Regions from separate parts of the Chryseobacterium gleum genome, predicted to be linked through region 2. Evidence: riboswitches for the same ligand, from Rfam matches in the RefSeq annotation. Region 2 holds a riboswitch; each other region holds the start of a gene.
What was found. A riboswitch is a leader RNA that binds a small molecule or an ion and turns the genes downstream of it on or off. The one in region 2 is predicted to bind cobalamin.
Positions count from the first base shown of each region.

Region 1: it holds a riboswitch for cobalamin, as region 2 does, so the genes downstream of both, metE (5-methyltetrahydropteroyltriglutamate--homocysteine S-methyltransferase) here and EL165_RS09575 (acyl-CoA thioesterase) in region 2, are expected to answer to the same signal.
Region 3: it holds a riboswitch for cobalamin, as region 2 does, so the genes downstream of both, EL165_RS10165 (TonB-dependent receptor plug domain-containing protein) here and EL165_RS09575 (acyl-CoA thioesterase) in region 2, are expected to answer to the same signal.
Region 4: it holds a riboswitch for cobalamin, as region 2 does, so the genes downstream of both, EL165_RS18025 (TonB-dependent receptor plug domain-containing protein) here and EL165_RS09575 (acyl-CoA thioesterase) in region 2, are expected to answer to the same signal.

Region 1 is NZ_LR134289.1:263,779-271,747, reverse strand. It holds gene metE (5-methyltetrahydropteroyltriglutamate--homocysteine S-methyltransferase) at 1-2,080, opposite strand, end outside; cobalamin riboswitch at 2,255-2,440, opposite strand; gene EL165_RS01210 (Lrp/AsnC family transcriptional regulator) at 2,636-3,097, shown strand; gene EL165_RS01205 (hypothetical protein) at 3,174-3,716, opposite strand; gene EL165_RS01200 (VOC family protein) at 3,791-4,168, opposite strand; gene EL165_RS01195 (alpha/beta fold hydrolase) at 4,173-5,000, opposite strand; gene EL165_RS25725 (bacteriocin-like protein) at 5,324-5,467, shown strand; gene EL165_RS25720 (bacteriocin-like protein) at 5,492-5,638, shown strand; gene EL165_RS01190 (helix-turn-helix domain-containing protein) at 6,055-6,762, shown strand; gene EL165_RS01185 (hypothetical protein) at 6,803-7,183, shown strand; gene EL165_RS01180 (hypothetical protein) at 7,484-7,969, shown strand, end outside.
Region 2 is NZ_LR134289.1:2,094,140-2,102,108, reverse strand. It holds gene EL165_RS09605 (1-acyl-sn-glycerol-3-phosphate acyltransferase) at 1-281, opposite strand, end outside; gene EL165_RS09600 (PspC domain-containing protein) at 597-2,318, opposite strand; gene EL165_RS09595 (PadR family transcriptional regulator) at 2,330-2,659, opposite strand; gene EL165_RS09590 (XAC2610-related protein) at 3,049-3,750, shown strand; gene EL165_RS09585 (HD domain-containing protein) at 3,752-4,342, shown strand; gene EL165_RS09580 (DUF4932 domain-containing protein) at 4,395-5,768, opposite strand; gene EL165_RS09575 (acyl-CoA thioesterase) at 5,931-6,314, opposite strand; cobalamin riboswitch at 6,430-6,609, opposite strand; gene EL165_RS09570 (hypothetical protein) at 6,644-7,444, opposite strand; gene EL165_RS09565 (ATP-binding cassette domain-containing protein) at 7,475-7,969, opposite strand, start outside.
Region 3 is NZ_LR134289.1:2,226,256-2,234,224, forward strand. It holds gene EL165_RS10160 (YncE family protein) at 1-365, opposite strand, end outside; gene EL165_RS10165 (TonB-dependent receptor plug domain-containing protein) at 386-2,212, opposite strand; cobalamin riboswitch at 2,244-2,421, opposite strand; gene EL165_RS10170 (T9SS type A sorting domain-containing protein) at 2,557-3,534, opposite strand; gene EL165_RS26295 (hypothetical protein) at 3,486-3,869, opposite strand; gene EL165_RS10175 (helix-turn-helix domain-containing protein) at 4,025-5,650, shown strand; gene EL165_RS10180 (tetratricopeptide repeat protein) at 5,647-6,780, shown strand; gene pafA (alkaline phosphatase PafA) at 6,838-7,969, opposite strand, start outside.
Region 4 is NZ_LR134289.1:3,978,078-3,986,046, forward strand. It holds gene EL165_RS18000 (superoxide dismutase) at 1-44, shown strand, start outside; gene EL165_RS18005 (hypothetical protein) at 49-417, shown strand; gene EL165_RS18010 (MbnP family protein) at 622-1,452, shown strand; gene EL165_RS18015 (cytochrome-c peroxidase) at 1,445-2,494, shown strand; gene EL165_RS18020 (transporter) at 2,506-3,453, shown strand; cobalamin riboswitch at 3,545-3,731, shown strand; gene EL165_RS18025 (TonB-dependent receptor plug domain-containing protein) at 3,841-5,874, shown strand; gene EL165_RS18030 (YncE family protein) at 5,871-7,004, shown strand; gene EL165_RS18035 (hypothetical protein) at 7,020-7,969, shown strand, end outside.

The DNA.
Region 1 (7,969 bases), 1.8 Mb from region 2:
GATATTTAAAGTCTGCAAAAGCGTTCAGAAGCTCCATCTGGGAACGGGAACATTCTATCGTAATCACATCTGCATCCATATCAGCAATATTTTCAATAATATCATTGAACTCAGAATAGCACATATGCGTATGGATCTGGGTAGCATCCTCTACTCCACCTGCTGAAATCCTGAAGGCTTCCACTGCCCATTTCAGATAGTTCTGCCAGTCGGTTTTTCTTAACGGAAGACCTTCTCTTATCGCAGGTTCATCAATCTGAATAATTCTGATCCCTGCTTTTTCCAGATCCACCACTTCATCACGGATCGCCAATGCAATCTGTTTACATGTTTCCGAACGTGGCTGATCATCGCGAACGAAAGACCACTGTAAAATCGTAACAGGACCTGTAAGCATTCCTTTTACCCATTTCCCAGTCTGGGATTGTGCATACTGAGACCAGTAAACCGTCATCGGAGTTGGGCGGGAAACGTCACCGAAGATTACAGGAGGCTTTACACAACGGCTTCCGTAACTCTGCACCCAGCCGTTTTTAGTAAATACAAAACCTTCCAGCTGTTCTCCGAAATACTCTACCATATCATTACGCTCAAATTCTCCGTGAACCAGCACATCAATCCCGATGTCTTCCTGCCAGCGGATTGTTCGCTGCGTTTCTTCTTTTAGTAATGCGTCATACTGTTCCGCTGTCAGTTCTCCTTTTTTGAATTTTGCTCTCCAGCTTCTGACTTCTGCAGTCTGCGGAAACGACCCGATAGTTGTTGTCGGGAATAAAGGAAGCTGCAATACTTTTTGCTGCTGTTCTTTACGGATTCTGAAGGGATTGATTCTTTGGGCGTCTTTTTCAGTAACTGCATTTGCCCTCTGCTTCACCTGATCATTATGGATAAGAGGAGAAGTTCTTCTGCTCTCAATTGCTTTTTTATTTTCTTCAAATGCTTCAGGAATCTGTTTACTTTCCGTTTCTGACGCCAGTTCTTTAAGCGTTACTATTTCCGTTACTTTCTGTTTGGCAAAAGCCAGCCAGTTTTTAATTTCAGGATTAAGACTGGTTTCAAAATCAAGATCACAAGGCGAATGCAGCAGTGAGCAGGATGGTGCAATTAAAATTCTTTCAGAACCTAATTGATTCACTGCTTTTTTTATCAGAGACAATGACTTTTCATAATCATTTTTCCAGATATTCCTTCCGTCAACCACTCCTAATGACAGGCTTAGGCTTTCAGGAATAACGTCCAGAATATCATCCAGTTGTTCAGGATTTCTTACGAGATCTATGTGCAACACATTCACAGGAAGTGAGACAGCCAGGGATGTATTATCTTTTAACCCTTCAAAATACGTGGCAATAATAAATTTCAGTTTTGGAAAACGTTTCCTTATTTCAGCATATACAAAATGATATGTTTCTTTTGCCTTCTCTGTTAAATCCAATGCCAAAAAGGGTTCATCAAACTGAATCCATTCTGCGCCCTGATCCTGAAGTTTGGTTAAAATCTCCGAGTATACGGAAAGAAGGTTTCCGGCCAGATCCAGCTTATCAAATCCTTCTTCTTTTTCTTTTCCTAACAACAGATAAGAAACGAGCCCGATAATCACCGGCTTGGCATTGATCCCTGCCTGCTTTGCTCCTGCAAATTCATTGAAAATTTTGTCTGAGCTTAGTTTAAACTGCTGGTTTTTATAAAATTCGGGAACAATATAATGGTAATTGGTATCGAACCATTTGGTCATTTCCATCGCTGTAATATCCAGTCCTTCTTTCTGATATCCTCTTGCCATGGCAAAATAAAGATCCAGCTCAGAATTATTCTTTTTAAGGACTATTTCGTGGTAACGTGACGGGATTGCGCCTACCACAAGGCTCATATCCAGAACCTGATCATAGTATGAGAAATCATTACACGGGATAAGATCTATCCCTGCTTCTTTCTGAATATTCCAGTTTTGATTGCAGATATTTCTGCCTGTATTCAGAAGTTCTTCCGGAAGGATTTTACCTGACCAATACTGCTCGCAGGCTTTTTTGAGTTCTCTTTTGCTACCAATACGCGGGTAGCCCAGAATGTGAGTTTGCATTTTTTAAACTTTTATATTAAAACTTGATGTAAAGTCTTTTTAAATGCTTCTTAATGCTTAACGAATAGAAATTTCAGGAAAAATGGCATAGCAGACACTACAGCTTCCCACAAGAGAAAATGTACTTGTCTGATATATCATCTGTATGACCTAAAAGCTTCAGACCGCGAAAGCAATGTCAATTCAGTAAAGGCAGGTCTCCTGACTTGTAACAGTTTCTGTCATCCTTCCCGCTTTTGGCAGTGGATATGCAAGGACAGAAACCTTTGGTGTGTTACTTACAGTTGCGCGACAGCTCGTGATTTGCACACGATTCCCTATTAATTTACGTTAAGTAAAACCTTTTCTGTTTGATGAAGTATCTCTAAAGAACTGTACTTTTACTTTCAACAACTGTCTTCTGTAAAAGTTTTTAATTTTGGGTAAAATTAATAATACAGAATAAAGTTTTAGCTAAAACAAAATAATTAAGCAAATAAAACTTTATAAGTTATAATTAAAAGCATATTATCCTGTATATTTGTTTGTTTTTATAATTTTAAAGAATAATATTCTGTGGAACAACTCGATGATAAGGATTTACAGCTGCTCAGGCTGCTCCAGAAAAATGCCAAACTGACCGTAAAAGAACTTGCTAAGGAAGTAAACCTCTCTGCTTCTCCGGTTTTTGAACGGGTAAAAAGGCTGGAACAGGAAGGCTTCGTTAAAAGATATGCTGCCGTTCTTGATGCAGAAAAGCTCAACCGTGGTTTTACCGTTTTCTGTCAGATCAAGCTGAAAATTCATGACAGATCAGTCGGCTATGATTTTGTAAAAGAAATCCTGGAAATAGAAGAAGTTGCCGAATGCTATAATATTTCGGGGGATTTTGATTTTCTTCTGAAGGTGCAGGTAAGAGATATGAAGCATTATCAGGATTTTGTATTCAATAAACTGGGCTCTGTAGATTCTATAGGAAGCACCCACAGCACTTTTGTGATGGCTGAAGTAAAAAACAACCATGGATTGACAATATAAACTTTATTAAAGTTCACATTACAAATAAAAATCCGTCAAATAATGACGGATTTTGTAATATTTTTTGTGGCTCATATTAATTCACTGCCGGATTGATAACTTCTGTTGTTAAACTTAATGATTTTAACAGGCTTTTACTGTCGAACTGCAATGTGACATAATGTTTACCTTTTTTGAAAACAAGTTTTGATCCTCCGGGGAATTCGCTTCCTGCTCCCATTTTCTGCGTCTTTGTACCATATTTACTGAACTTTGTTTTACAATCCTGCAATGTACTTTTGTTCATGATAAGACCAAAAGGAAGCCCTTCTACTACTACAGGTCTGTTGTCTGAAGTAACGAAAAACATTTCATTAACTGTATGATCCTTTCCTGGGCTGGTATACATTTCAAGCCCTGTCTTCATTGGCCATTTCACATATCTTTCTTCATTGGCATCTTCATAAAAAACTGGCTTTATATTCAATGCTTTTGAGATTTTATCGGTTGTCTGCGGGAAAATAAATTCTGAATTGCTGTCTAATAAAGAATTTAAAGCTGCTGTTTTCTGGGAAAATGCAGTTACACTTAATGCCAGAAAAAAGATGGTTACAATGAAGGTAAAAGGTGTCGTTTTCATAGTTTAATAAAAATGATTCGATGGCTAAAGGTATTAAAATTATACAATTCAGTATATACCTGCTATGAAGAAACTCAAATTTCCTGATGTTGCTGTAAATTAAAAACCGTTCCTGCCGGATCAGTAATCCAATGCATATTTTCAGGGAGCGACTCAATTTCATCACAGGTTTCCACTCCGTTTGACCGTAAATATTGTGTTGCTGCTTCTACATCAGGAACCGTAAGCTGTAACCAGGTTTCAGAGTGGGTGTAATTGTCTACACAGTCTAACCAGATCACATTATTCCCGAACTGTACTTCATGAGTCCTTGAAACGGTAGGATTACTAATCGGCTTTTCCTCTACTTCCAGTTTTAAAATATCTTTATAAAAAGCAACGGTTTTTTCATATTTACTTTTAGGAATTTTTATGGCGATATTAATTCCTGCCTGAAATTTTGGATTCATCATCAAACTATTTTAAAAAATTATTCAGATAGCTCAGAATTGTTGCGGTCTGCATCATCACAGTGACATGGCTTTGCCCCGGAACAATTGCCAGTTGAGATTTCGGCATAGCTCCCATATCAGCAGAAACTCCGCCTCCTAATAACTTATAGGTTTTTGAAAGCTCGGTTTTATCCAGTCCATCGTTATCACCAGCAATGATTAAAACGGGTACCGGAATTTTAGAAATATTATCATCCCCCAGATCAAAAGGTTTTCCGGCTGAGGCCATCATCTGCTCCAGGAATTTTGTCCATTTTGTTTTATCGGGTGCTACAGCGGTATAGGCGGTATGCAAGGGACTGTTTGTAAAGAGATCAGGTTTCATTCCTTCAAATGCTTTATTGACTTCCGGCAGCCAGCCGCTGCTTTTATAGGTTGATGAAATAATTACCAGATTATTTAATCTTTCCGGGCTTTGTATTGCCAGCTGGTAAGCTACTTCCCCACCAAAACTATACCCTGCCACATCAGCCTTATCAATTTTCAGGTAATCCATTATCTTTGTAACATCACTGGCCAGAACAGCGTGTGATAATTTACGTTCCGAGAACGGCGTGTGTCCATGTCCCTGAAGTTCAACGGCAATTACTTTTCTGGTTTTAGACAGTTCAGGAATCAGCTCTCCCCAATTCATATCAATGGTCATAAAAGCACCATGCAGCAGTACAAGAGGCTTTCCATTACCATATACTTCATAATACACCTTGATACCGTTAACGGGCGCATAACCGCTTTCCGATGGTTTTACTTTTTGTGCGGATACCATACATGTAGCGGACAAAACAATTATCATCAACAATGATTTTAACAAGACGGAGAATTTGAATATACTTTTCATAATAAGAGTGAATTTGATAATTAAAGGTATTCAAAATTAGCAAGTTCTTATGAAACCCAACTTGCCACAAGACAAGATTTATTATGCATGATCATTCTTTATTTACTCATTCAATAGGTAATTTGGCCCTGGCAACAGATATTATATTTTATTTATTTTCAGGAGATTAAAAGCAAATTATTATATATAATATTGATTGAAAGTAAATATTTTCACAATAATTCTACAACAGTTGATAAAAATTTACTAATTTCGGAAAGTACTAAATCTAAATTATTATGAAAAATTTAAAGAAAATCGAAAGACAGGAATTGAAAACAATTAAAGGAGGTATTGACTGCAGAGGTGGCCAGTTATGCTTAATTGGTGGTAAATGGCAATGTATGCCATACGACGGATGCGGCGGTGGAAACCAGCCTTAATTAGTTTAAAAAAATTACTTGACTATGAAAAATTCTAAAAAAATCACAAGAGAACAGTTGAAAAGTATCAACGGAGGAGCTTTAAGCTGCTCCGAAGCATGCTGCCCGCCACCAGGGATCAAAAGATGTCCATGGGTAGTCTGTGTAGCACCATGTGAGATATTAAGTTAAAAACCGGATTCTCCAGATAAGGCCTGCAATTGTATAAATTGCAGGCTTTTTATTTTTTTACATATTCCAATCAGCCTTCAGTATTTTTAGTATAAAAAAACATTGAAATATTCCCGATAAGCCCTCTGAAGATCAAGTTATTTTATATACATTTATATAAGTGTTTAAATCAAGCTGCAAAGTAGTTATTGCATATCACATCTACTCTACTTTGATTTGATTTACAGGTTCATTTATCTGATTTATACATTTTCTTATAGAACAGATTAACCATTTTTATTGAGGCTTATTTTATGTACGTTATAACAGACCAATTAAAAAATTTAGGATTCAGCATCAACACATTGAATAATGTAATACAAAGAAATAATAATAAAAGAAGTTTTAATACACTGGAGTACTTCTGTATTTATATTATGATAGAAGACATCACATTGGAAATAGAAAACATTCCGTACTTCATAAAAGGTGGCCATATTGCATTTTTAGGACCTCAGAAACAGATTGTATTTGGTGAAACCAAACGTGGCGAAGTTTATCTTATCACATTTTCTTCCAGTTTTTATGAAAGATCTGCAAAAGACAGTATGTTTCTCAATTCAAGACTTTTTTTTAATTATGATTCTGATGTTTTCATAGCACCTTTCGAAAATATAAAAGAAATGAATATTGTTTTTATGGGAAGAATGCACAGTTTTCAGCATAAAGACGAAAGTCTTTATATTTCAGCGGCTCATAATGCTATTGAAAGACTGATTCTGGATGCATTTCTCCATATTCCTGCAGAAACACTGAAAAAAGATGTAAAACTTGATTACCTCCATTACGTCAACCGGTTTAAAATCCTTTTGCAGCGTGACTACAAAAAAGCCAAGAAGGTTTCCTACTACGCCAATGAGCTGAATATCACCCCAAGAAAATTAACGGAGATGACTGAATATGTTCTGGGAAAAAGTGCTAAACATATTATTATTGAAAAACTCATTAATGAATGTAAAAAATCGCTTAGCTTCTCCGGATACAATATTTCTGAAACCGCTTATGAGCTGGGATTCAGTGATGAAGGAAATTTTAGTAATTTTATTAAAAAACATACAGGAAAAAATCCCTCAGAAATGAAATAATATAAAAATAATATTGTATTTTTGGATAAATAACAAATAAGTGAAAAATTCATATATGGGGATAAGATGTATTTTTTCAGTAGTATTCTTTTTTGTTTCCGTAAACATTTTTGCTCAGGCAGATGATGTTCAGATAAATGTGAGACTCTACCCCACACAAATGCTTGCTGTTGGAGGTGACAGTGAAATGATTGATGAAACGAATGAAACCGCCCAGCCGGAAATTAGTTCTGTAACCATTTCAAGTCCGTCCGGTTTTCAGTTAGGAATTCAGCAGAATGAAAATGAAGAGTATAATCTTATCAAAAGTCATCATGGGGTTATAGAAAAAAAATTCATCATAAATCAAAAAATAGATAAAATTATAAAACAGTTTAAAGATAAGTCTACTTTTATGATGTTAACTTTAATCTCTCAATAAGCCGATCTGGAGCACATTCGTTATGTATTAGATATTATTTTTTTTAATTTTTGATGATTTATTTTTAGTAAATTCATAATAATATAATATTCGTTTAACAACATTAACAAGTTTTTTAATTTTTAATTAACTAAAATCATCATATTTCTTTATAAAATACACTTTATTATCAAGTTTTTTTCCAAAACCAAATTTACAAATCTTTAGTACTTTTTCACAAAATGAGTACCTGTAGCTCTGTCTAAATTTGCACCTGAAAAAAACAAGAATTAATACACTAATAAAAACTCCTGTTATTTTATGAAGAAATATATTGTAGCCTCCACGTTACTATTTGGTTTTGTTGCATTAAAGGCTCAACAAACCGTAACTTTAAATGTTAGACTGAAGCCTATCCAAACCCTTATCGTTAATCCATCTCAAAATGTAGTTAACTTAGACTATAAAACCAAAGATGACTATGCAAACGGAGTATCTTCTGTAAATGCTGACCATTTAAGTATTTATAGTACCGGTGGTTTCCAGGTTAAAGTGAAAAGTGCGGGCTCAGCTTTACAAAGCGGTGCTAAAAATATCGATGCCAATACTATTCTTATCAAAGCCAGTGCAGGAACTGATGGAGTAAACGGAGCTCAGTATGCACAAAACGTACAGCTTTCAGCTACTGAAGCAACATTGGTAACATCTGCAAATGGTGGTGTAGATAAAAAAATCAACATCGAATACAAAGGTGCGGGTGCGAATGCTTATCTTAACAATTACATCGCAGGTCAGGATCCTACTGTT
Region 2 (7,969 bases):
GCTACAAAATTGACAAGATCGTTTTTCTGGCTTCTGTCGATACCAATACCTCCAAGGCCTTTTACAATACTTCCATACCAGGCTTTGGTGTGGGCATCTTTAATGATAATTTTTAAAGGCTTTTCTAAAGACCAGTAGGCGAAATTTCCTAAAATGTATTCCATATTATGAGTGTGCGGAGCCACTACAAGTATACATCTGTTCAGGTTGTTGACATCGCCCTGCAGAACGACTTTCCAGCCTAATATCTTTAACATTGCTTTGCCTATCAGCTTTTTCATAGATTCTTGGATTAAAAACAAAAAAGTATAACCAAACTTTGGTTATACTTTACAAATATATTGAAATATTATCGCTCTTAAAACAAACCGCTAATTAAATCTACGATTTTCATTACGAATTCCATTGCAAATTGTATCATGATGAAGCTGTGTTTTTGTTTATTTGGTTATTAAATTTTTAGCTTTACGAAATTAAAACATTTTTTTCATATTAGAAACTAAATATTGTTTTATTTTCACTTTTCTGAGAGAAGAAGGGTGTGAATTTCAAACGGTTGCCATCCACTCACACCTTCTACCACTCTCTGAAGTTAATTATTTAGTTTGTATGGAAATTTCGTTTTTTCCGTCTTTGATTTTGATGTCCATATCCTTGTTTGATTTCTTGATAGTAGACACAGCAGAATCAATTACTTTCTTTGCCTGGTTGTTCGGAACTTTTTTACCGTTTACAATGATACTGTCTTTATCATCAGAGTTGTATTCGATACTGGAACCGTTTACCGTGATTTTATTCTTTTCAATTCTTACATTGTTATGTTCGTCATCATTATCCTGATCGTTGTCATTGATACCATCTCCATCCAGGTCTCCGTCAATGTTGATGCGGTCTTTTTTCATTGAAATAACAACTGTTTTTTGCGGAACTACAAGTTCATAATCTAAGCTATAGTCTCTGAATCTGTGCTCATATGGATATTTGATGTAGTTCGGAAGTAATACTTTATTATTTACCACTTCTACAGGAACTGTCATCTGAATAGGGAAGTTATATCCTTTTCCTTCTTTTTTGATGATCAGATAAGGTGTTTTGATATCCGGTTTTCTTGTAACATCTACAGAGATATAATCTTCTTCATACACTGATTTTTTATCAGAATAAATATCATTGTCATATGCTTTGAAGTTCTGAGGGATGTTGATTTGCTTTACATCCACATATACTGTATCTGAAGTAGTGTTGATGGCTACATTCTCTACATCCTCTTTATTTCCTCTATAGATCATGTCCTTCTTAGCCATGCTGATTCCGAAGTAAGTTCCAAGTCCGATCAGAAGAAGAAATAAACCTCCTACAACCCATCCGATATTTCTCAGCTTTGTTTTTGGAGAGAAAATCTTGATGCTTAATAAGCTGAAAAGAATTGCCGGAATTAAACTTCCGATGACCATCATCGCAGCCAGTACTTTATCCAGTCCCTGATCATCCATATAGAATCTGATCTCATTAGCTCCGGGGAAGTCTGTATCCATTGCGAAAAGGGCAAATAATACAAATACTCCTATAATGCTTCCTACAGCCATCAGTACGAAGAATCCTCCTACGATGTACTTGAATACATTCCAGATTCCGCTCCCTGCATTGTTGATATAAGGTTTGTTTTCAGTATAGATTTCTCCGACCCTCTGAGTAGATTCATTGGCAAATTGTACCAGTTTATTAGACTCATTCTTAAGATTGTCGAAGTTCATAGGCTTTCCCTGCATTTTCAGGAAATCTGCTGCTGTTTCAGCTTTTGGAAGTACGATCCAAAGAATTACATATAAAAGTCCTATTAATGAAGAGGAAATAGCTGCCGTGAAAATTCCCAGGATAAAGATTCCAAGCCAGATTGCTCTCATTGCGGTAATATCCATTCCTACATATTGAGCTAAACCTGCGCAAACTCCTGCTACTTTTTGTTTTTCCGGATCACGGAAAAGCTGTTTTTTATCTGTATAATAAGCTCCTGAATTACTTTTTCTGGCAGATGTTTTTTCGGAAAAATAAGCTTCTTCCTGTTCTTCGATTTTTTCAGGGCTTCCGATCTGTGCAATTACCTTTTCTACATCGGTGTCATTGATCACTTCACGTTTTCCTAAAGAATCTTTGAAAATTTCTACCATTCTAATTTCTATGTCATGCATTACCTCATCCGCTTCTGAAGCCTCCAGTGAGCTTCTCAGTGCATTCAGGTAATCGCTGAGCTTTATATATGCGTGTTCTTCTATCGTAAAAGAAAAACCTGCGAGTCCTATTGAGAGTGTCTTGTTCATAGCTTTGTTTTTTAATTTTGTTGGGTGATTTGATTTACTGAGGCTGTCAGCTCATTCCATGTATTGAGAAGTTCATCCAGGAAAAGTTTTCCTTTTTCTGTGATCTGATAATATTTTCTGGGTGGGCCTCCTGTAGATTCTTCCCATCTGTAAGAGAGAAACTCTCCGTTTTTAAGTCTTGTAAGAAGAGGGTAGAGGGTCCCTTCCACTACATCCAGTTTTCCTTTTTTCAGTTCATCAATAAGATCGGAAACATACATTTCGCGGTTATTGATGAGACTTAGAATACAGAATTCCAGAATTCCTTTTCGCATTTGCGCTTTGGTATTTTCAGTATTCATCTTTGATAAGTTTTGTTAATTAGTTATATTTTAGAAAAATGCTCCTAGCTAGTTGAGCCTATTCTAATTTTACATTACAAAGATATGTAAATAAAATGGTATTATGCAATACAAAGTAGTGAAATTTTTAAAATAAAATATTTAATCATCTGATAATCAAATTAATAATTTTATTGACTATTTTTTGTTAAAATAAATTTTGGCAAAAAATGATGAAAAAACTTTAAATTTTAATACATCAAGAAAGGATTATCTACCTCATATAACTCATCTTTTATTTTATCATTCATCATCCATCACTTATAAATATAAGGAGCTTGGGATTTTGAGATCGGGATAATGATTCGTATTTTTGTTAGGGAAAAACACCTAATCCATTTACCAGTATCATGAATATTTTGAACAGCTATAAGCATTTATCTTTATTTCTTTTATTGGGCCCTTTATGCTTTGGGCAATATCAGTTTGAAGTAAAAAATGTATCAAAGAAATATAACGCGATTATCCAGGTAGAAAATTGTAATGATGGCCAGTGTGGGGGAAAAGGAACGGTAGAATTGTTTGATAACAATAACAACAAGGTACAGAGTTTTGTTTCTGATAATCTTGTTTTAAATCCGGAACAGGGACAAAAATTGATTCCAGGGAAACTGATTCCTCTGACCAATGACCAGCGTTCAGTAATTATAGATGACTTTAATTTTGACAGAACCAAAGATGTGGCCATAAGAAACGGGAATATGGGAAATTACAGCTCGGCTTCTTATGATGTATATGTATTCAACAGCACAAGAATGGCATTTGTAAAAAGTGAAGAACTTACAGACCTGGGCTCAAATTGTTTTGATTTTTTTGAAACAGATGCCAAACGCAAACGTCTTATTTCCTACGGTAAGTCCGGTTGTTGCAGGCTTTTTACAACAGAATATGCTGTCATTCCGAACAAAGGACTGGATAGAGTCCTGGAAAAGGAGGAAGATATGACCAATGAGAATCAGGTAAAGGTAATAACAAAAGAAAAGATCAATAATAAATGGATTACCAAAACCAAGGTATATCCGGCAGATCAGTATAACAGAAATAAAAAGTAAGATGAAAATTCAGAAAGAAATCGATTTTATCCTGGCAGTGGATGCCTTGAAAAATGTGCAGCGAAGAAACTACAATGCCGATGATTCCCGAAGAGAGAATACAGCAGAACATTCGTGGCAGATTATTATCCTGGCCCAGATCCTTTATCCATATGCTAAAAATCGTGCAGACATTGATTTGCTGAGAGTAATAAGAATGCTTTCTATTCATGACCTGGTGGAAATAGAAGCCGGAGACACTTTTATTTTTGATGAAAAAGCAATGGTAGGAAAATTCGAAAGAGAAAAAGCATCTGCCCAGAAGATCTTTGGAATTCTGGATGAACCTTTACGTACAGAGTTCTTTAACCTGTGGCTTGAGTTTGAGGAAGAAAAAACGCCGGATGCTATTTTTGCCTGTGGGATTGACAGAATCATGCCGTTTATTTTAAATTCCCATACTGCAGGAAAAAGCTGGACTGAAGCAGGAGTAACGGAAAGGCAGATCCGAAATATGCTTGAAAATGCGATCAGCAGAGCATCTGATGAAATGGGAGAGGCTTTTGAGCTTTTACTGAACAGAAATCTTGAAACGGAAAAGGTTTTGAAATAATTTTAAAAAGACACTGCTCATTTGTGAACAGTGTCTTTTTATAAATAGCCTTTTACGAGGATAGTAACAAATAATTATCAGGGTTTAATAAGATTCCTTCCTGAGAATAAAATCCTGTCATACTGCTAAAGACATAAAACCTCAGTTCGAAATTTTTATAAGGACTGTCCAGTTTAAATTTTACTTCTTTTCCATCTTTAGACCAAACCGGATTTTTGACCATAATAATGGTATTGCTTGTCTGCTTTCCATCTACATATTCAAATAGTCTCAACTGAAGAGTGGCTGTCTTTTTCATTGGTTCTGTGAATTGCACCACCATATTGTTTGTATCTGCTTTCTTAAAATCTTTATTGTTGGCATTGACAATGGAAGGCTGTGAGATTCTCTTTCCTGTTTTCTTCGTCCATTTTAATAATGGAGCATACAGTTTGTCCAGACTTTTATGCTTTTTGTAAAGTTCAATAACCTTTTCGGAAAATAAATTCTGAGCAATGAAACCACGTCGGATATTCACTTTATGATAGATAGCGGAAAGACTATCCGTTTTTTCCTTTGGAAATTTTTCTCTGATAAATAAGTCATAAACAGCCCATGTCATATACTCATTAAATGAATTGATCCCAGGATATCCTGAGTTTTTATCCCAATTTGCCAGATTGAAACTTGCTGCTATTTCTTTTGAGTATTTATCTGAAACAGGGTTTACATAGCCATGATCAATTTCTGAAAATACAGTGTGATTATCAAGAATCCTTCTTGCTAGATTATCTTTTAAATTTCCAAGGATAAGATCTTCTCCGATATTAGGAAAGTCAACAGTTAAGGAGCTGTTAATATCTCTATGGCAATTCTGTCCGCCTACCAAAGGAGAAATGGCGATAATATATTTCTTATCTCCTTCATTGGCTGGTTTTTCTGCTATTTTATCCAAAAAAGCATAGGTATCATTGATGTAATAATACTCTTTATAGTTATCAATTAAGGTATTATAAAACTGTTGATGATTTTTATAAAAGGTTCTGTAATTTGATTTCTTCACAAAATCATTAATCAGTTCCAGGTTTTCATCCACTTCTTTAGGGCCAAATGAATTGAATGCGAAATCTCTTTTAAGCATACCTGCATTATCAAAAGAAAACGCATAAAAATCAGTTCGGAAACCCAGGAATTTTTTCCAGTCTTTTCTGGAATAGTTTACTTTTTTTAGCAGAGGGTGATCTTTTACAGGCTCAAAATAGGATATAATTTCATCATAATACGGAGGAATTTTCTGAACATCATATGGATCTGTCTTACCGTATTCTGTGAGTGCTAAAATAATATTTCCCAGTTCGTAGCTTTCCGGGAGTTCAATTTTTACGTCTTTTTGTGCTGTTAGGGATACCGAAAGGATGAGTGTAATGATTAAAATAATTTTTTTCATGTAATATTAGTTCTTCTATAGTTTAGGGAAATAGTAGGAATAATTTCCTGAGGGCTAAAATTAAAGAAAAATGTAATGAATTCCAATCAGTGTTTAATGAAGATATATTATAGTGTTTTGGAAAATATTCGGGCGGCCAAAGGCCGCCCGAATATTTAGTATTTATAGTATCTGAATTGGTTTCTTGAATTCATCAATCGCTACAAAAGTAAAATCACCTACAATTGCTTTTTCTCTTTCGTAGGAGTACATCTGCTCAGTGTAAATTTCAACATTTACTTTCATACTGGTTTTTCCCACGTAGGAAACTTTCCCGATCAGTTCCACAATAGTTCCGGCAGGAATAGGTTTTTTGAAATCGATCTTGTCACTGCTTACCGTTACCACTCTTTTTCTGGCAAAACGGGTTGCGGTGATAAAAGCTACTTCATCCATCAGCTGCATAGCAGTACCACCGAAAAGGGTATCGTAATGATTGGTTGTGTTAGGGAAAACCGCTTTAAAGATTCTGGTTTCGGATGCTTCAATTCTTTCTTCTGTAGTCATATATCATTATTAATTAAAGCGAAATGAGAGATATCAAAACAACAGAACAATGACAGGAACTATGGGAATTCCTGAAACAATTCATCAGATCAATACAACTTCAGATCGCGAAAGTTACATGTTTAAGAAAAAGGCAGGTCTCCTGACTTGTAACATCATTTATCTCCTTCCCATGCCTCGCACAGTGGATCTTTGATAAAGACTTCAGTTACTTACAGTTGCGCGACAGTCCGTGATTTTCACACGGTTCCCTTTTAATCTGCAGTGATGCAGAACCAATTTCTGTGATGAATAAGTATAAAAACTTTTCGGATGCAAAAATAATGAATTTATTCCGGATTATGGAAAATAATCTGGCTGATTACCCTTCCTTTCTTGATGGTCCACAGAGTTGTATATCTGTTTTCACCTGAACCGTTGATCATATAAAGAAAAATATTATCGTTGTCCAGGGAAGTTACTCCAACATTCTCAAAATCCATGGTAGGCTGGAACATATTTTTGATAGCTTCTCTTACAAAAACGGAACCTCTTCCTGGCTGTTGTACTCTGATTGATTTGATTTCAGTCATTCCTTCGGGAAGATCATTTCCGATTCCCCAGGGTTTTACTTTATCAATGGTAAGGAGTTTTCCTTCCGCATCTTTTTCCTTTTTACGGTATCCTGCATTGGAAGGATAAATATCAATTACTACTTTGCTTCTTTGGGCAATAGGAATTTTAGGATCAGAATTGTCTGTGAAAATAAGTGATCTTCCGTTTTTGGATTTGGAAGGGGTATAGGCGGGAAGCTGGTCAATATAAGCAATACGCTCTTTATTCACCATTCCTTCTTTATCAAGTGTTTCATAACGTACAAACGGTTTGTCATCATCCTGTTTTTCCGGATATTTGATCCATATCCATTCTGTTTCTCCAGGAGCAGGCTTTACATAAACGAATACATCGCCTTTGCGCATACGGATCTTGTCCACAATTTTTCTGTAATTGTCTTTATGAACCCGCACATTGGCATATCCTTCTTCAGCTTTTACCACTCCGAAAGGAACTTTATTCTGCCCCTTTACAAAGGCCAAAGAAAAAATACTGAAAGCAGATAAATAGAATGCTTTGTTTATAAAAGTCATCATGATAATTTTTTGATCCTTCAAATATATAAATTAAATGCTTTTCGGAAGATAATTATACCGCCGCAGTTCATTTAAATCTTGTATTTGTTTCAGATGGCCGTCGGAAAGCAAATATATAAGTTCACAAATGTCCAGAACATCTTTAAAATTATGATCAGAAATAATAAATCCTTTGTGTGCTGACTCCTGAAGTATATTTTTCTTTAGTTCTTCAGTAACCTTCGGAGAAAGACTGTGAAATGGCTCGTCCAGTAAAATAAAATCTGCTTCAGAATAAATAATCATCAGGGTTTCAATAATTCTCTGCTCACCTTTGGAAAGGTTTTTAGGTTTATCATGAAGAAAAGGATGTACAAACTCTGAATTAAAAAGTAATTCAGTATTTCTTTGATTACAAAAAAGAGGAACCAGGTTTTTGATTTTTATATTTTTGGGTAAAAAGAGGTCCTGCGGCAAGTAGGAGATTCGTTTTTTTCTGTCGGAAATGTTTTTTAAAATAGTGTTGTCATATTTTATAAAATGAGT
Region 3 (7,969 bases), 130 kb from region 2:
TCAAGCTGTTGTGTGATTACTCCCAATTTCTTAAATGTGTAACGGTCTACTACAACAATTTTGTTTGAGTTATTCAAAACAAGATAAGCTTTATTCCCGTTAAGGCCAATCGTCTGAAGAACATCACCCAGGATCTCTTTATTGTTGTTATAACCATATACATCATCCTGCTTAAGGCTTAAATCTCTCGTAACGAAAGTTACTTTAGCTCCCTGGCTGTTAAAATTACCTTCATTAGAGATAAAATATCCGTTCTGGTAAGTGATCGGAGAAACGTCAAACTCGGCAGAGTCACTTGTACATGAAGAAATATTAAACAATAGTACCACTGCAAATAAGACAGTTAAAAGTTTAGTTATTTTCATAATTTATTCAATTTTAATTATTAAAAATTTATTGCTGCGTACACACTATAGTTTCTTTTCGGTAAAGGATAGAAAGAAACGGTTTTATAGTAGGTATTGGTTAGATTATTCACTTTAAATCCTAAAGTATACTTTTTTGCCAGAGTTGCAGAAACACCCATATTTAAAAGAAAATAAGGATCTATAGCCTCTGACCTTTTTTCATCACTTGTGGTGTAGGTAACCCCGTTCAGCAGTGACTGGGTAAAAAATTTAAAGAAACCATATTCATAATCCACATTAATGTTTCCTCTGTGTATAGGAACATAAGGTCTCTGCATGTTGGTTTCTTTATCAATAGATTTTGCATAATAATACCCTGCATTCGCCCGGATTTTATGATTTCCCAACTGCTTGCTGAATGACAGCTGAGATTCCAGCCCGTAAGATTCTGCTTTATTAACATTAAAAGCCTGCCAGTATCCTTTAGCGGTTGGCAGCCATACAATAAGGTCTGTAATATCCATATAATAAGGAGAAAAGCTAAGCCTGAAATCTCCCATTTTGAACTCATTAGTCATATCTACCTGAGTTGAGGTTTCCGGTCTTAGGTCTTTATTTCCACCCGGTTCATAGTAAATATCATTAAATGAAGGATATCTGAAGTTTTTGGAGACGTTAATGCTCACATCATACCATTTTGCAGCGCTCCATTTTCCGGAGAAAGAATACATTAACGGTGATTTTACATCTTCCACAAAATCTTTTTTAAATCCACCTTCAAAACGCAGATCTTTCGTTGCAAAATATCGTAATAATCCTGAAACTGATCCTATATTTCTGCTGACACTGGATATCCCGTTCTGATAACCTTCTCCCTTATTGACCTGAAATTCTCCTATTAGATTAAAATTCCATTTTGAATTCAGGAAATAATTAAAATCATTTTTAAAGATATAATTTTTCCCTGTTCCACTGCTGGATTTAGGTTGGGTCAACGAACCAAAGTACTGGAAATTTTCTTCTGTATAAGCGGCTTTTAAGGAGTTGCTGAACTTTGTTTTGTTCCAGTCCCAGGAAAGGAGGCTCCTTACGCTCTGCGTTTTATATTTAGTTTTTGTTCCTGTTTCCTCATACACAGGATAATGCTGTGAAGAATCAAAAAACTGGCTCTGCCATGAAATTTTATGATCGTTCGTAATTTTATAGGATGCACCTACATTGAACGTTGTATTGTAATAATTCCCGTTTCTATTGATGTAGTTAAGGTCACTTACCTTATAATCATTTTCACTTACAGAATAATTTCCTGAAGCTTTAAAACTGAACTTATCATTGCTGTAAGAACCTTTTATAAAATTATTATAAGTATTAAAGGAAGCCACTTCAGAAAACAGGGAACCATGAAAGCCTTTATTAAAATCAAGGGTATTATTCAGGTGAATGCTTCCCCCAATGGCTCCGCTTCCATAGACAACACTTCCGCCGCCGGCTTTTATTCCGATCTGATCATACCCGAACAATGCGATATTGTTGATATCTCCCTGCCCGAGAAAATTGGAATTGATATTAATTCCGTTCCATACAAATGCAGTCTGCTGGGCGGTAGTTCCCCTGAAAGAAGGTGAAGAAACAGCGCCGCGGCCATTTTCCTTAATAAATACCTGTGACTGAAATCTCAGAAGTTCCGAAAGGTTGCTGGAGTTCTTCTCAGCATCCTCTGCTGAAATTATTTTTACGGGATGAAAAAGCTTCACCCTGTTCATCTGATTGTCGAAGACATAAATAGTGTCAATGGTTTTCTCTTGTCCAAAAAGAAAACAACCATAAGATGAAAAAAGCAGTACTAAAGATCTTTTTATATCCATACCTTTTTACTTTTCCTCCGAAAGCAATATGTTTTTTGTTATAATCCTGGCAGGTCTCCTGACTTTCGCATTCTGCCCCTTCCCGTTGTTAAACAGTGGCTTTTTGCAGAAACTTGTGTTGCGATTTACAGTTGCGGGGACAGTCCGGGAGTTACACCCGATTCCCTTTTCATTCCAAAATACTGGAAACCAAAATTTTTGCAAAGATAGTTTTTTATGTGTATTCACCAAAAAACCGTGCTTCGCCTTAAAAATGTTATCTTTTGGGTACGTAAACAAAAAAGAACAGCCGTTTTCAATATTGAAAACAGCCATTCATCCCACTACTTTACTATTTATATATGTTATTTTTTGATAAATTTATAAGTTTGTTGCTTTTCTCCCTTCACTGAATATTCCAGAATGTAAGCTCCTTTTGACAAGGATGAAACATCAATTTGTCCTTCTACAGTATTGAATGATTTCACCCTTTGTCCAACCAAGTTATAAATTTCTGCCTTCTCTATTTTTCCTGTGCCTTTAAAATATAGAATATCAGTAACCGGATTAGGATAAATATCCATGTTGTTTTTTTCTTTTACCTCATCATTCACTGATAAATATTCAGATGTATCCAGATAAAAAGCAACCATTTGATTGGAAGCATTCACACCCATTCCGGCAATTTTCTTCCCATCCTGAGAAATAGCCAGAGGAAGTCCCATCGTCACTCCATTGGTGGCAATTCCTAAGGATACCGCATAATCATTCAGATTAACTCTTCCGGTGGCAGAGGTCCATATAAAACCCTCGCCAGACATTGGAGGTGCTCCGAATGCTCTGTAATATCCAATAACTTTAGTTCCATCCCCTGAAATTCCTGTTGCGCCTCCCTTGAAACTGAATGATGCATTAGGATGCGTAATATAAGTAAGTCCGCTTACTGCATTCCAAACATAGGGATTAGGATTGGCTGAACCGATGATCGTACTTCCGTCTGCGGAAATACCTCCCGCTTCTCCAACATTATTTCCATTGTTATCTGTAATAAAACTTTCCACTCCATCCTGCCATTTCGCACCACTTCTGGTACCGTTTGATTCGTCCTGCCATCCTACAATTACCGTTCCTGAAGCATTGATTGCGTTTGCCCTGGAGCTTCGTCCCTGAACAATACTTCCCAGATCTACCATTCCGTTTACTTCATCCCATTTCACAGCATGTGCGTTAGCTGCCGTCAGGAATCCCAGCCCCACAATTGTACTGCCATTAGCTGTCATTCCCCAGGTAGAACTTACACTGCCATCCCAGCCGGTAGGAACCAGCCCCCCCTGTTTACCCATGTGGCCGTAGCTACATCATAAGTCGAGATTTCATTGAAACCTGTTGCAGCATTTGTAACGGAAGATGAGATCTTGGTCCCGTCATTCGAAACTATGGTTCTGCCCGCAGCAGGATATCCGTTTGATATTGAACCTATCTGTACAAGTCCTCCCGATGCATTCCATTTATATATAGCTCCTGCACTTGTATGCAAGCTTACCACTCCATTATCTGAAACAGCTCCTACATTATAATTTCCCAAGCCTATTACAGTAAGCTGAGCTTTCACAATACCCAATTTCAGAAAAAGGCAAGCTGTTAATATTTTCATTGACATTTTGTAAAATTTTTTCATATTTTATTATATTTAGATTTTTTAATTGGTGAAAACAATATTAATATAATATTTACCACACCCAAAGAAATTGACTTTCATAATTCGTGAATTTCAAAAGAATATAATTTTTAAAATATTAATAATCAATCAGATAATAAAATATTATTTTGAATATGGATTTTACCCGAATTATTCAAAAAAACACAAACAACCCAGTATTCATTCAAAAATTATTTGATCATAGCAAAGAAATTCTCCTTGTTATTTTCATTGGCTTTTCCCTTATTACCAATGCACAATCCGGTCCTGACTTTACTATCCTGGCAGATAAGGCATTTCTGAAACTCTATCAGAATTCTGACGAATGCATCAGCTACACTCAGGGAATTCTTGTCAGCGATCAGAACACAGAACACAAAATGATCCTTCAGAATATTATTTCCCAGGCTTTTGCCATGAAAGGTGATTATGTACAATCTGTGAATATTTTTGCTCAAAAAGAAGATCCTGAACACAATAATCTTTCTTATTTTATGCAGATCTTCGGTGATTATAACCTTGCTGATCAGTATCAGAATCTGGGTTTATACAATCAGTCTAAGAGAATTATCAGTTATCTCCTGTCTGATCAGAAACTTCTTAAAAGTAACGATGCGACTCTAAGAGTTACTACCGCAAAACTGTATCAGCTTCAGGCTTTGAACTCAGGGATCAACCGGGATTATCCCACAGCGCTGCAAAATCTGGACAAAAGCAATCAATACCTCAGCGGTCAGAATGAAGAAAATAAAATATTAAAACTGGAAAACAGGATTTTCCGTTCTTCCTATCTGCTGAAACAAAATAAACTTATCGAATATCAACCTCTTATAAAAAGTATTATTGATGATCTTGAGCATCAGAAAAACCAGCCATTTCTATTAGGTCTTGCCTATGAAAATCTATCTCAATATTATTTTCTGAAGCAGGATTACAGAGCATCTGTTGAAAAGCTGGAAGCCGGACTTTCACTGATTGAAGATCTGCCTTTCAATAATTTAAAAATTAAAATCTATGAGTCATTATCCCGCAGCTATTATGCACTTCATGATGATGCAAAGTACCACCAGTACAATAAACTTTACAATGATTTAAAAACAAAAACAGATGCCAGTTCCAGGGAAGGAATACGGTATCTTGTAAAACTTGTGGAAACCAGTCAGAATAAAAATATTGAATTTCAAAAGCTGATGTTTGTTAAATCTTTCTGGCCGTTAGCGCTCATTTTGTCTTTGATAATTTTGGGACTATTCGCTTATTTTTTAAGTATTAAAAGTAAAGGTAAAGACTTAAAAAAACAATTTGATTTCTTTGAAAAACAGATCAGTCGCAAGTCTCAGTCTGCCATTCCAGAGAAGGTTACTGCAACAGCAAAAGATTCCGGTTCTACCAAAATATCAAGGGAAAAAGAAGATGAGATTCTTCGCAAACTTGAAGAATTCGAAAAATCCGGTCATTATCTGAATAAAAATATGTCGTTATCCATGCTTTCTTCTCAAATGGAAGTTAATACGAAATACCTTTCAGAAGTTATTAATAACAAGGAGAAAAATTTTAACGGCTATATCAACAAACTAAGAATCAATCATATTGTACAATTATTAAAGAATGATTCTACTTTTCTCAATTATAAAGTGAGCTATCTTGCAGAGTATTCAGGGTTTTCATCGCACAGTGCCTTTACTACGGTCTTTAAGTCTGTCACCGGGATGTCTCCTAATACCTATATTCAGGAAATCAGTAAAAGTAAAACTGTATGAAACTCTTTTTTAAAATAATAACCTCAATCCTTCTGTCTTTTTGTATCGGTATGAAAGCTCAGAAAATACCGGATCGTGAATTAATAAGAAAAGCCCGGCTTGAAATTTATGACAACCCCGATTATACCATTAAAACCGGAGAACAATTATTAAAGAAAAATCCGGATATCAGTACATCCATTGATATTTACATGCTGCTTTCCACAGCGAATATTGCCAAAAGAAACTTCGAGGAATCTTTAAAGTATATTTTAAAAGCTAAGGAACTCTCGCAGAAAACCAACGATTTCAAAAGCCAGGCAAGTGTTCTTATTTCTGTTGCCATTCAATATCAGCAGATGGAACTATTCAATAAGAGTTTAGAAACATTGAACGAAGCCGATCAGTATCTGGCCAGAATACCGGAAAAAACTCCTTTCAAATATATTGAAACCGCAAGAAGTTATGCTATAAAGGGAATGATTTACAAGAGTCAGTCTAATTCAGAAATTGCCCTGGAAAAGTTTCTAATTTCGATACAGAATTTTGAAAAAGTATCCTCCGGGAAAACCACCTACGCTAATATGAGTGTGGTATACTATAACATCGGATACTGCTATCTTAATCTTAATCAAATTGATAAAGCACAGGAAGCTTTTGTTCAGTCTTTGGACTATGCCCGGAAAAATCATGCTAAAAGTCTGGAAGCATTTGCCTTGAAAGGAATTGCTGAAATCTACAGGCAAAAACATGAAAATCAATCAGCAATCAATCTTTTGCTAAAAGCAGAAAACCTGTGTAAAAATACGGGCGATATTATTTTGAACGAAGGCATTTACAAAGAGTTAGCTGATAATTATCTTGCTCTGGGAGAACAGAATCTCTATCAGCAGTATAACAAAAAATACCTGGAAATGCGTTTCAGGAGAAAGCAGAACGAACTGAAATCCATTAATCAGATTATTGATAATCATAATAGAGAAACCTATTTAGAAAGCGAAAAGCTGAAATCTTATCATAATTCCATAATAACAGCTTCTGTTGCATTGGGAGGTATTATAATGGCTGTACTCCTGTACTTCATTGTAAAGGTCCGAAGACAAAATAAGAAGTTTCAGAAAGAAATTCAGCAAATGATAAGAGCATCATAACCAAAATAAAAGCCGTTCCAGCGTTGGAACGGCTTTTATTTTATATAATTTTCAACTTTATTTACCAATAACTTCAGTAATAGGGTTTCCTACATTTCCACTTGGGAACTGGATTTTCAGTAAAGAAGATACTGTAGGAGCAATATCAGTCATGTGATATTCTTTATTGCTTTCTCCCTGCTTCACTCCCCATCCCATGAAGATCAATGGAATATGTGAGTCGTAAGAATTCCATACACTGTGGGTAGTTCCTGTTTTTGAATATGGAGGAAGCATAGAATCGTGAGAGATCAGCTGGATGTCTCCGCTTCTCTGTCTGTTGATTCCATTGATAATTCTCTGTTTGATTGGTTCCGGAATGCTGGATTCCTGCACTTTATCTACGGAAACAGCATATAAAACCGTCGGATCTTTCTCAATTTCTTTCACTGCAAAGTTTCTTACATCATCCAGTTCAAGCTTGCTGTCCGCCAATACTTTTCTGTCAAAATAAATCTGGTAGTTATCGATGGCGTTGATTAGTTTATCAGCTCCGAATTTTTCCTTCAGCTTCTGGTTCAGATTCTTTTCTGCATCTTCTCCGAAGAAACCTGTCGGGATTTTATGCTCTTTAAGGAACCCTACAGAGTGCGCGCCTCCGTGGTCAGCAGAAAGGAACACCGTGTACTCTCCTTTTCCTACTTTGGAATCAAGATATTTGAAGAATTCTGCCAGATCCTGGTCTAATCTGATATAAACATCTTCTACCTCAATAGAATTCGGTCCGAATTTATGTCCTGCATAGTCTGTAGATGCAAGGTTGATAGCTAAGAAGTCTGTAATATTATCTCCACCCAGTTTTTCACCTTCTACAGATGCTTCAGCCAATTTCAATGTAAGCGTATTTCCGAAAGGTGTATAACGGATATTATCTTTTTTAGCCTGATAATCTTTTGCTAAGTTGCTGTAAGGGAAAGTAGGCGTTTTGGCACTTCCCAACAGACCTTCCCAAGGTGAATTGTCAGGTGCACTTTCCGTATATTCATTTATTGGAAGTAACGTATTCCAGCCATTTGCCACTAATTTTTCCGGAAGATTCTGCGCATTGAATGATTTTACCCACTGAGGAAGATCATTCATGTACCATGTACTTGTAATGAAATTTCCTGTGCTGTCATCAAACCAGAAGGCACCATTAGGCGTGTGACCT
Region 4 (7,969 bases), 1.9 Mb from region 2:
AAGAAATCAGCAGAAGATATGACGAAGCTCTAAGCAAGAAATAATCTGATGAAATTATTTTACAGCATACTTTTTACTTGTTACATGGTGCTAAGACCTTTGGTGCCCGTAGTAGAGTATGCTGTAAATTATGATTATATCGCTAAAGTTCTCTGTATTAATAAAAACAGACCGGAGATTCACTGTAATGGAAAATGTTATCTGAGTAAAGAATTGGCTAAAACCAATGACTCAGAATCTTCCCCTTTTCAGAAACTCAAAAACTCAGGACAGAAAATACTAGATACTTATATTCTTCCTGAAACTACAGCGATCAATACTACGGAAAGACGTCCGTTTTTCAGTTTTAATTTCACTTACGAAACAGCCTATTCTTTCCTGTTTCTAACCCATATTTTCAAACCACCGGTTTTTTAAGTTAAAACTATCACTATTCAATCGTAAAAGTCACAAAAGCTTATTTAAATTATAAATCTTTGATTTTTAAAAGCTTAAGTGTTCTTGTTATTCTGCATAAAGCTTATCACTTAATATAGCTTAAGTGTGGGAATTTTTGTGCCTTTTACAGTAAAAACGATGCTGTTGCAGCAATTCAAATTAATTCAACTTAAAAAATCAACAATGAAAATTTCTCAATTTTTATCACTATTCTTTAGTGCCTTTATTTTATTATCCTTTACAGCCTGCGAAAGTAGCAGGGATGACGAAAATTCACAGGATACTACGCCCGGAAAACTTCAGATCAAGTTTGAAAACGGATTTAATAACGTAGGAGACATCGTCCTGAATCAGACTGTTCAGACCTCTTCCAACGGTCAGAAACATAATTTTTCTGCTTTGAAATACGTCATCAGTAATATAGCACTGATAGACGAGAACGGAAACGAGTTTAAATACAATGAAAACAATCCTGATAAAGGTGCATTTATTGTCGATCAGGCAGATGCCGTAGCCGGAATTATCTATCTTAATCTGGATGGTATTCCGAAAAACAATTATAAAAAAATAAGATTCGGATTGGGAATCAGTCAGAAAGCCTACTTATTAGGCCAGGACGGGCAGGCTGAATTCTGGACGAAAGCCAAGCAGAAAGGAATGTCCTGGTCATGGGCTGCCGGCTACGTTTTTGTAAAGCTGGAAGGGAAATATGGTACGGATGCTCCAGCTAAAGAATTCATGAATCATACCGGAAATATGGGCAATACTGCAGCCAATAATACACCGGACCTTTATCGGGAAATCACATTGAGCTTTCCTACAACAGCAAGAGTTACAGGACAGATTCGTCCATCTGTTCACATTCTGGCGGACCTGAACCAATTTCTGAGCGGAGATAAAGCACTTACTCTTACTGCAGCCAATGACATGCTGATGGGTTCAAACCAGCATCTGGTAGACGTTACCAATAATCTTACAAAAATGTTCAAAGTAGACCACGTTCACAATGATTAATTTTTTTATCAAAACGATACTGGTTCTGCTTGTATTTGTATTAAGCTGTATTTCATGTTCCGATGAGGTAATCCAGCCATTGGAAAAGGATGAAGCCTACAACCTGCAGTTTCCGTCTTATTTTCCGGAAATGACTTTTAATCAATCAGCCAATCCGGTGACAAAAAACGGAGTGGAGCTGGGACGAAAACTCTTCTATGAAGGCAGGCTTTCCAGGAATAATACCATTTCATGCGGCTTCTGCCATATCCAGGAAAATGCTTTTACCCACCACGGCCATACTGTAAGCCATGGCGTGGATGACCGAATAGGAATCCGGAATGCTCCACCTATTCAGAATATGGCTTTTTTGAAACGATATATGTGGGACGGTGTGATTCATAATCTGAATGAACAGCCCATCAGCCCGATTACCGACGTGAACGAAATGGACAGCTCTATACCGGAAGCCATTTCGAAAATAAAAGACGATCAGAAATATAAAAAACTGTTCAGAGAAGCATATGGAGACGAAACCATTACCGGTGAAAGAATTCTAAAGGCATTATCACAGTTTATGGCTTCTTTAATCTCTGCAGATTCAAAATATGACAGATTCAGACAGGGAAAAGAACAGCTGACAGCAACGGAATCTCAGGGAATGGCAGTGTTTAATCAGAAATGTGCTTCCTGTCATAGCGGAGAACTATTTACTGATGAAAGTTTTCGAAATACAGGAATGTATTACAATACAGAATTCAAGGATGCCGGACGTTACAGGGTTACTCTCAATCAGGTCGACTGGATGAAATTCCGGGTTCCAAGTTTAAGAAATGTGGAATATACTGCACCTTATATGCATGACGGAAGGTTTTACACTTTGGAAGCAGTACTCAATTTCTATTCAGATCAGGTGGAAGATAATCCCAATCTTGATCCCCGTTTGAAACAGAACGGTCATGTAGGAATTGCCATGAACAGTCAGGAAAAACAATCGATCATTGCATTCCTGAAAACATTATCGGATAAAAGTTTTATATCCAATTCAAAATTTGCAGAATAATTTATAGAAACATGAAGAAGATTATAATGATACTAAGTTTGATCCTGTTGAATCAGTATCAGGCAAAAACCATAAGAGACAGTGCTTATAGCACTCCGGAGACCTTTAGCAGATTCGATTTTGATGATGATTGTGATGCTTGTGGTTGTGCTGCAGGAAACGGATCTTCCGGTTTTGAATCTTTGCTGAATCCACAGTTTATTGGAATCAAATACTTCGCCCAGCATTACAAAGCCAAAGAGAATTTATTTGTAAAAGACCTTACGCAGGATCATTATTTTAATACCCTGCAGCTTTGGGGGAAGATTCCATTGACGAAAAAACTGAGTGTTTATGCGAGTCTGCCCTTCCATTTCCATGAAAAGAAAACGATGCAGGGAGATATTAAAATCAATGGGATAGGAGACCTGAATCTGATGGGAATTTATCAGCTGATGAGTTCTAAAGATAATTTCCATCATCTGAGCGGAGGCTTGGGTGTGAAAATTCCTCTGGGAAAATTTGATGAGAAAGGAGCATCCGGTGTCAATCCAAGTTTTCAATTGGGGACCGGAAGCTGGGATTATCAGGCCGCTTTGAATTACAAATTTCAGAAAAATAAGGTAGCAGTATTGGTTAATACAGACTATACGATCAAAACAGAGAACAAGAAAAATTACCGTTTCGGCAACCAATGGAACTATGCTGCGACAGGTTTTTATCAGGTTGCCGAAAACGAAAAATCTATATTCTCTGTAAAAACCGGAGTTCAGGGAGAAGTTTATGCTCAGAATAAACAGTTTGATGAAGCGCTACCGAATACTGCAGGAAGTGCCTTGTACGGAAAATTAGGCTTTGAAGCTTCCTACAAAAAGCTGAGCCTGGGAAGTGAAATCATGCTTCCCATGTACACTCATCTGGCAGGAGGAGATATTGAAGCCAAATCAAGATTCAGTATTTTTCTGAATATTGGAATTTAAAAAGAAACTCTTGTTGAATCATGTTAAAGCTCCTTCGGGAGCTTTAATTGTTTATAAATCATGATTTTAGTTGGGTATTAGGAATAATTATTTATCTTTGCCGGAATTTGGTGAGCCGTAAAAAGCTCTTAAAAGGGAATCCGGTGCAAATCCGGGACAGACCCGCTGCTGTAAGCTCCGCACCAAAGTTTTTGAAGAATATATCCACTGTTTTTAGGAATGGGAAGGATTTCAAAAATGGAGTAAGTCAGAAGACCTGCCAGATAATAATCGTTTGACGCTTTCGTGGAATAAAGCTTAGGACATCAATGATTCTGTGCAGTGACAGCTGTGCTTTATCGTTGTATTCTTATATCCATTAGCGTCATCATTATCCTAAATGAGCTAATGGTGGCAAAACTAACTACTTCTGCAATTCATAAAGCTGTTTTCACCATACTGGTGTTAACATCTCAGCTTTTGTTTTCCCAAACTAAGAAAAAAGACAGTCTTCAGGAGGAGACTATTAAAGGAATCAATCTTTATAAAAAGAATTTTAAAGAAATCCTTCCTGCACAAACATTACAAGGCGAGCAGCTGGAAAGGTTGAATAGTCACTCTGTTGCTGACGCTTTACGGTATTTTTCAGGTGTCCAGATTAAAGACTACGGCGGATTAGGTGGTTTAAAAACCATTAATATCCGGAGTATGGGAAGCCAGCATGTAGGGGTTTTCTATGATGGAATTCAATTGGGGAATGCCCAGAACGGACTTGTTGATCTCGGAAGATATTCTCTGGATGATCTTGAAGAAATATCATTATACAACGGACAGAAAAGTGAGATTTTTCAACCTGCAAAAGATTTCGGTTCTTCAGGATCTATTTATTTACAGCCTAAAACTCCTCTGTTTAAAGGAACAAGAAAAACCAATCTTGTGATAAGAGCCAAAAGTGCTTCCATAGATCTCTTTAATCCTTCATTCAGGCTGGAACAGAAGATTTCAGACAGAGTTTCTGCCAGCTTCAGCGGAGAATTTATGCAGAGTGACGGAATTTACAGGTTCCGGTATGCCAAGAAATACCCGGACGGCCAGCAGGCATATGATACCATCGCAAAGAGACAGGACTCAGATATCAAAGCAAAACGTTTTGAAACTTCTCTCAACGGAACTTTAAATAACGGAAGTTGGAATATCAGAGGGTATGGTTATATTTCAGACCGTGGAATGCCGGCTCCCATTGTGAATGGCCGTTTTGGAGGAAGAGGAGCGAGACTTTCCGATGAGAATTATTTTGTACAGGCCAATCTTAGGAAAAAGCTGTTCCCGAAATTCGAAACTCAGCTAAAAGCTAAATTCGCTTATGATTATACCCATTTTATGGATACGGTTCGTTCGCAGTCTATTATTCATACTGATAACACCTATATTCAAAGGGAGCTTTATCTTTCTTCATCTAATATTTATTCAATTACTCCCAATTGGGATGTCAGTCTGAGTGGGGATTTTCAGTACAATAATCTGGATGCTAATCTGGATAACTTTTCTTATCCTACACGGTATACCACATTGGTAGCCCTGGCAACAACCTATCAGTGGAACAGATTCAAAATTCTGGGAAGCCTGTTGGGAACCTTTACATTTGAAGAAGTAAGGAAAAACAAAAGGCCGGGAGATGCCAGAGAATGGACGCCAGCCGTATTTATGAGTTATCAGCCGGAGATCATTCCTGAGCTTACCCTTAGAGCATTTTATAAAAGAATCTTCAGACTTCCAACCTTTAATGATCTGTATTATACCAATATCGGGAACACGTATTTAAAACCTGAATTTACCAATCAGTATGACCTTGGATTTACCTATCAGAAGAATTATACCAATCGTTTCTTTAAAACCTTTTATGCTAAAGTAGATGGTTACTACAATAAAGTACAGGATAAAATTGTAGCCGCTCCCAACGGAAGCATGTTCCGCTGGCTGATGATGAACCTTGGAATGGTTGAAATCATTGGTGCTGATGTGAATGTACAGACAGAACTTCAGCTGGGAAAAGTAACTCTTAGACCTTTGCTTTCCTATACTTATCAGAGTGCAAGAGATGTGAGTGATCCTGAAGATACTTTCTACAAAAATCAGATTCCTTACACACCATGGCATAGCGGATCTTTCAGTCTGATGGCAGATTATAAAGACTGGAGTTTCAATTACAGTGCAATGTACGTGGGAGAAAGATATGATGTGAACCAGGACAATATTCAGTACAATTATGTGCAGCCCTGGTATACGCATGATCTCTCTGTTCAGAAAAAATTCAACTGGGCGAATCATCAATTTAAAGTAAGCCTTGAGATGAATAATATTTTCAATCAATACTATGATGTGGTCATCAATTATCCGATGCCCGGAAGAAACTTTAAACTAATTCTAAACTTCACCCTATGAGAAAACTAAACTTTTATTTTTTATTTCTTGTCTTAGCTTTTCTTACGTCATGCCGTACAGATGATATTATTGTACGCCAGGAAGTGGTGGAAGGGCTTCCCTCAGAAAATACAGCCATAAAAGGTTTTTATATGCTGAATGAGGGCAATATGGGAAGTAACAAATGTACCCTCGATTTTTTTGATTATACGAAGGGAACTTATTTCAGAAATATTTATGCGGAAATCAATCCCAATGTGGTAAAAGAACTGGGAGATGTGGGAAATGATATTAAAATCTATGGTAGCAAACTCTATATTGTTGTTAACGTTTCCAACAAAATTGAAGTGCTGGATGCCAGAACCGCGAAACGTATTACTTCAATTCCTTTGCAAAACTGCAGATATCTTACTTTCAAAAACGGGAAAGCTTATGCCAGCAGCTATGCCGGCCCGGTAGCGATTAACCCGAAAGCCCCAAAAGGAAAAGTAGTGGAAATTGACACAACATCTCTCACTATCAAGCGTGAAGTTGTAGTAGGATACCAGCCTGAAGAAATGGAAATTGTAGGAAATACATTATTTGTAGCCAATTCCGGAGGATACAAAGCGCCTGATTATGACAATACAGTTTCCGTAGTCGATCTGAATACTTTTACAGAAATTAAAAGAATAGAAGTTGCCATTAATCTTCATCACATTAAAAAAGACAATTACGGTGATCTGTATGTGAGCTCCAGAGGAGACTATTATAATGTTCCTTCCAACCTTTATGTAATAGATGCATCAACAGGAGCTGTCAAGAAAAATTTTCATCTCTCAATCAGTGAAATGACAATTGTTAATGATAAACTCTATTTCTACGGCAATGAATTCAATTACAATACCCACAGCTATAAAAAATCATTCGGGATCATTGATGTGAAAACAGAAGAGATCATCGCCAACAGTATTTTTGATAAAGAATATGAAACCGCTATTAAAACCCCTTACGGAATAGCCGTAAACCCCATTACAAAAGATATCTACATCACAGATGCCAGAAATTACGTTTCCATGGGATTTGTGTACTGCTTTGATAAAAACGGACACTTTAAATGGAAAACGGAAGGGGGAAATATCCCTGCCCATTTCGCTTTTTTATACAAATAACCAAACATTAAAGAAATGAACAGAAATAGCTTTACTTATTTAAAAGCCGGAATCCTATCATGCTTCCTTATAGGAGTAATAGCGTGTAAACACGATGACGAAGATGAATTTATATTTAAAGGGCTTGATGATTCTTACACTATTGAACGCTTGAAAGTATTAAGTATTCCTACGAATGCATCAGGATCGGTTACGTGGAGTATTAACGATTCTATTATTTCTCAAAACCCTGAGCTTGAATTTATAAGTCTGAATGCAGATGCTTATCCTCTGACTTTAAAGATTAACAGTAAAGGAAACGAACAGGTTTTTCATTCTAAAATCATTGTTACCAAAGAAAAAACACCTTATAGTAAATACATTTCAAAAGTATTGGAGTTCCGTCCTGCGGTAGGGCAGTTCATGAATGAAATCCCGGAATATTTACCAGGAAATACTGCTGCGAATATGCTTCAGAAAGCCAATGAATCTTTGGTGGGAGGAAATTCTACCATGATCAGCCTGGGAGGATATGGAGGATATGTAGTGTTCGGTTTTGATCATACCATTCCGAATTTAAATGGACGTGATTTTAAAATACTCGGAAATGCATTCTTTGGAAATGATGCCGCGGATCAACGTTCTGGATCTTGCGAACCGGGAATTATTATGGTAGCCTACGACAGAAATAAAAATGGGAAACCGGATAATGATGAATGGTATGAAATTGCTGGCAGTGAATATTTTAAAAACACAACCGTAAAAGATTACAGCATAACCTATTATAAACCTAACGAAAATAAAACACCTGTAGCCGGAACTGAATTCTGGCAGACGGATGTGGAATATATCAGGTGGAGTGACAATCTGGGGAATCAGGGATTTAAAACCAAAAATACCTTTCACGCACAAAGCTATTATCCTTTGTGGTTTACCGATAGTTCTTACGGCTTTTCGGGAACAAGGCTTGCAAATAATTTCTTCGA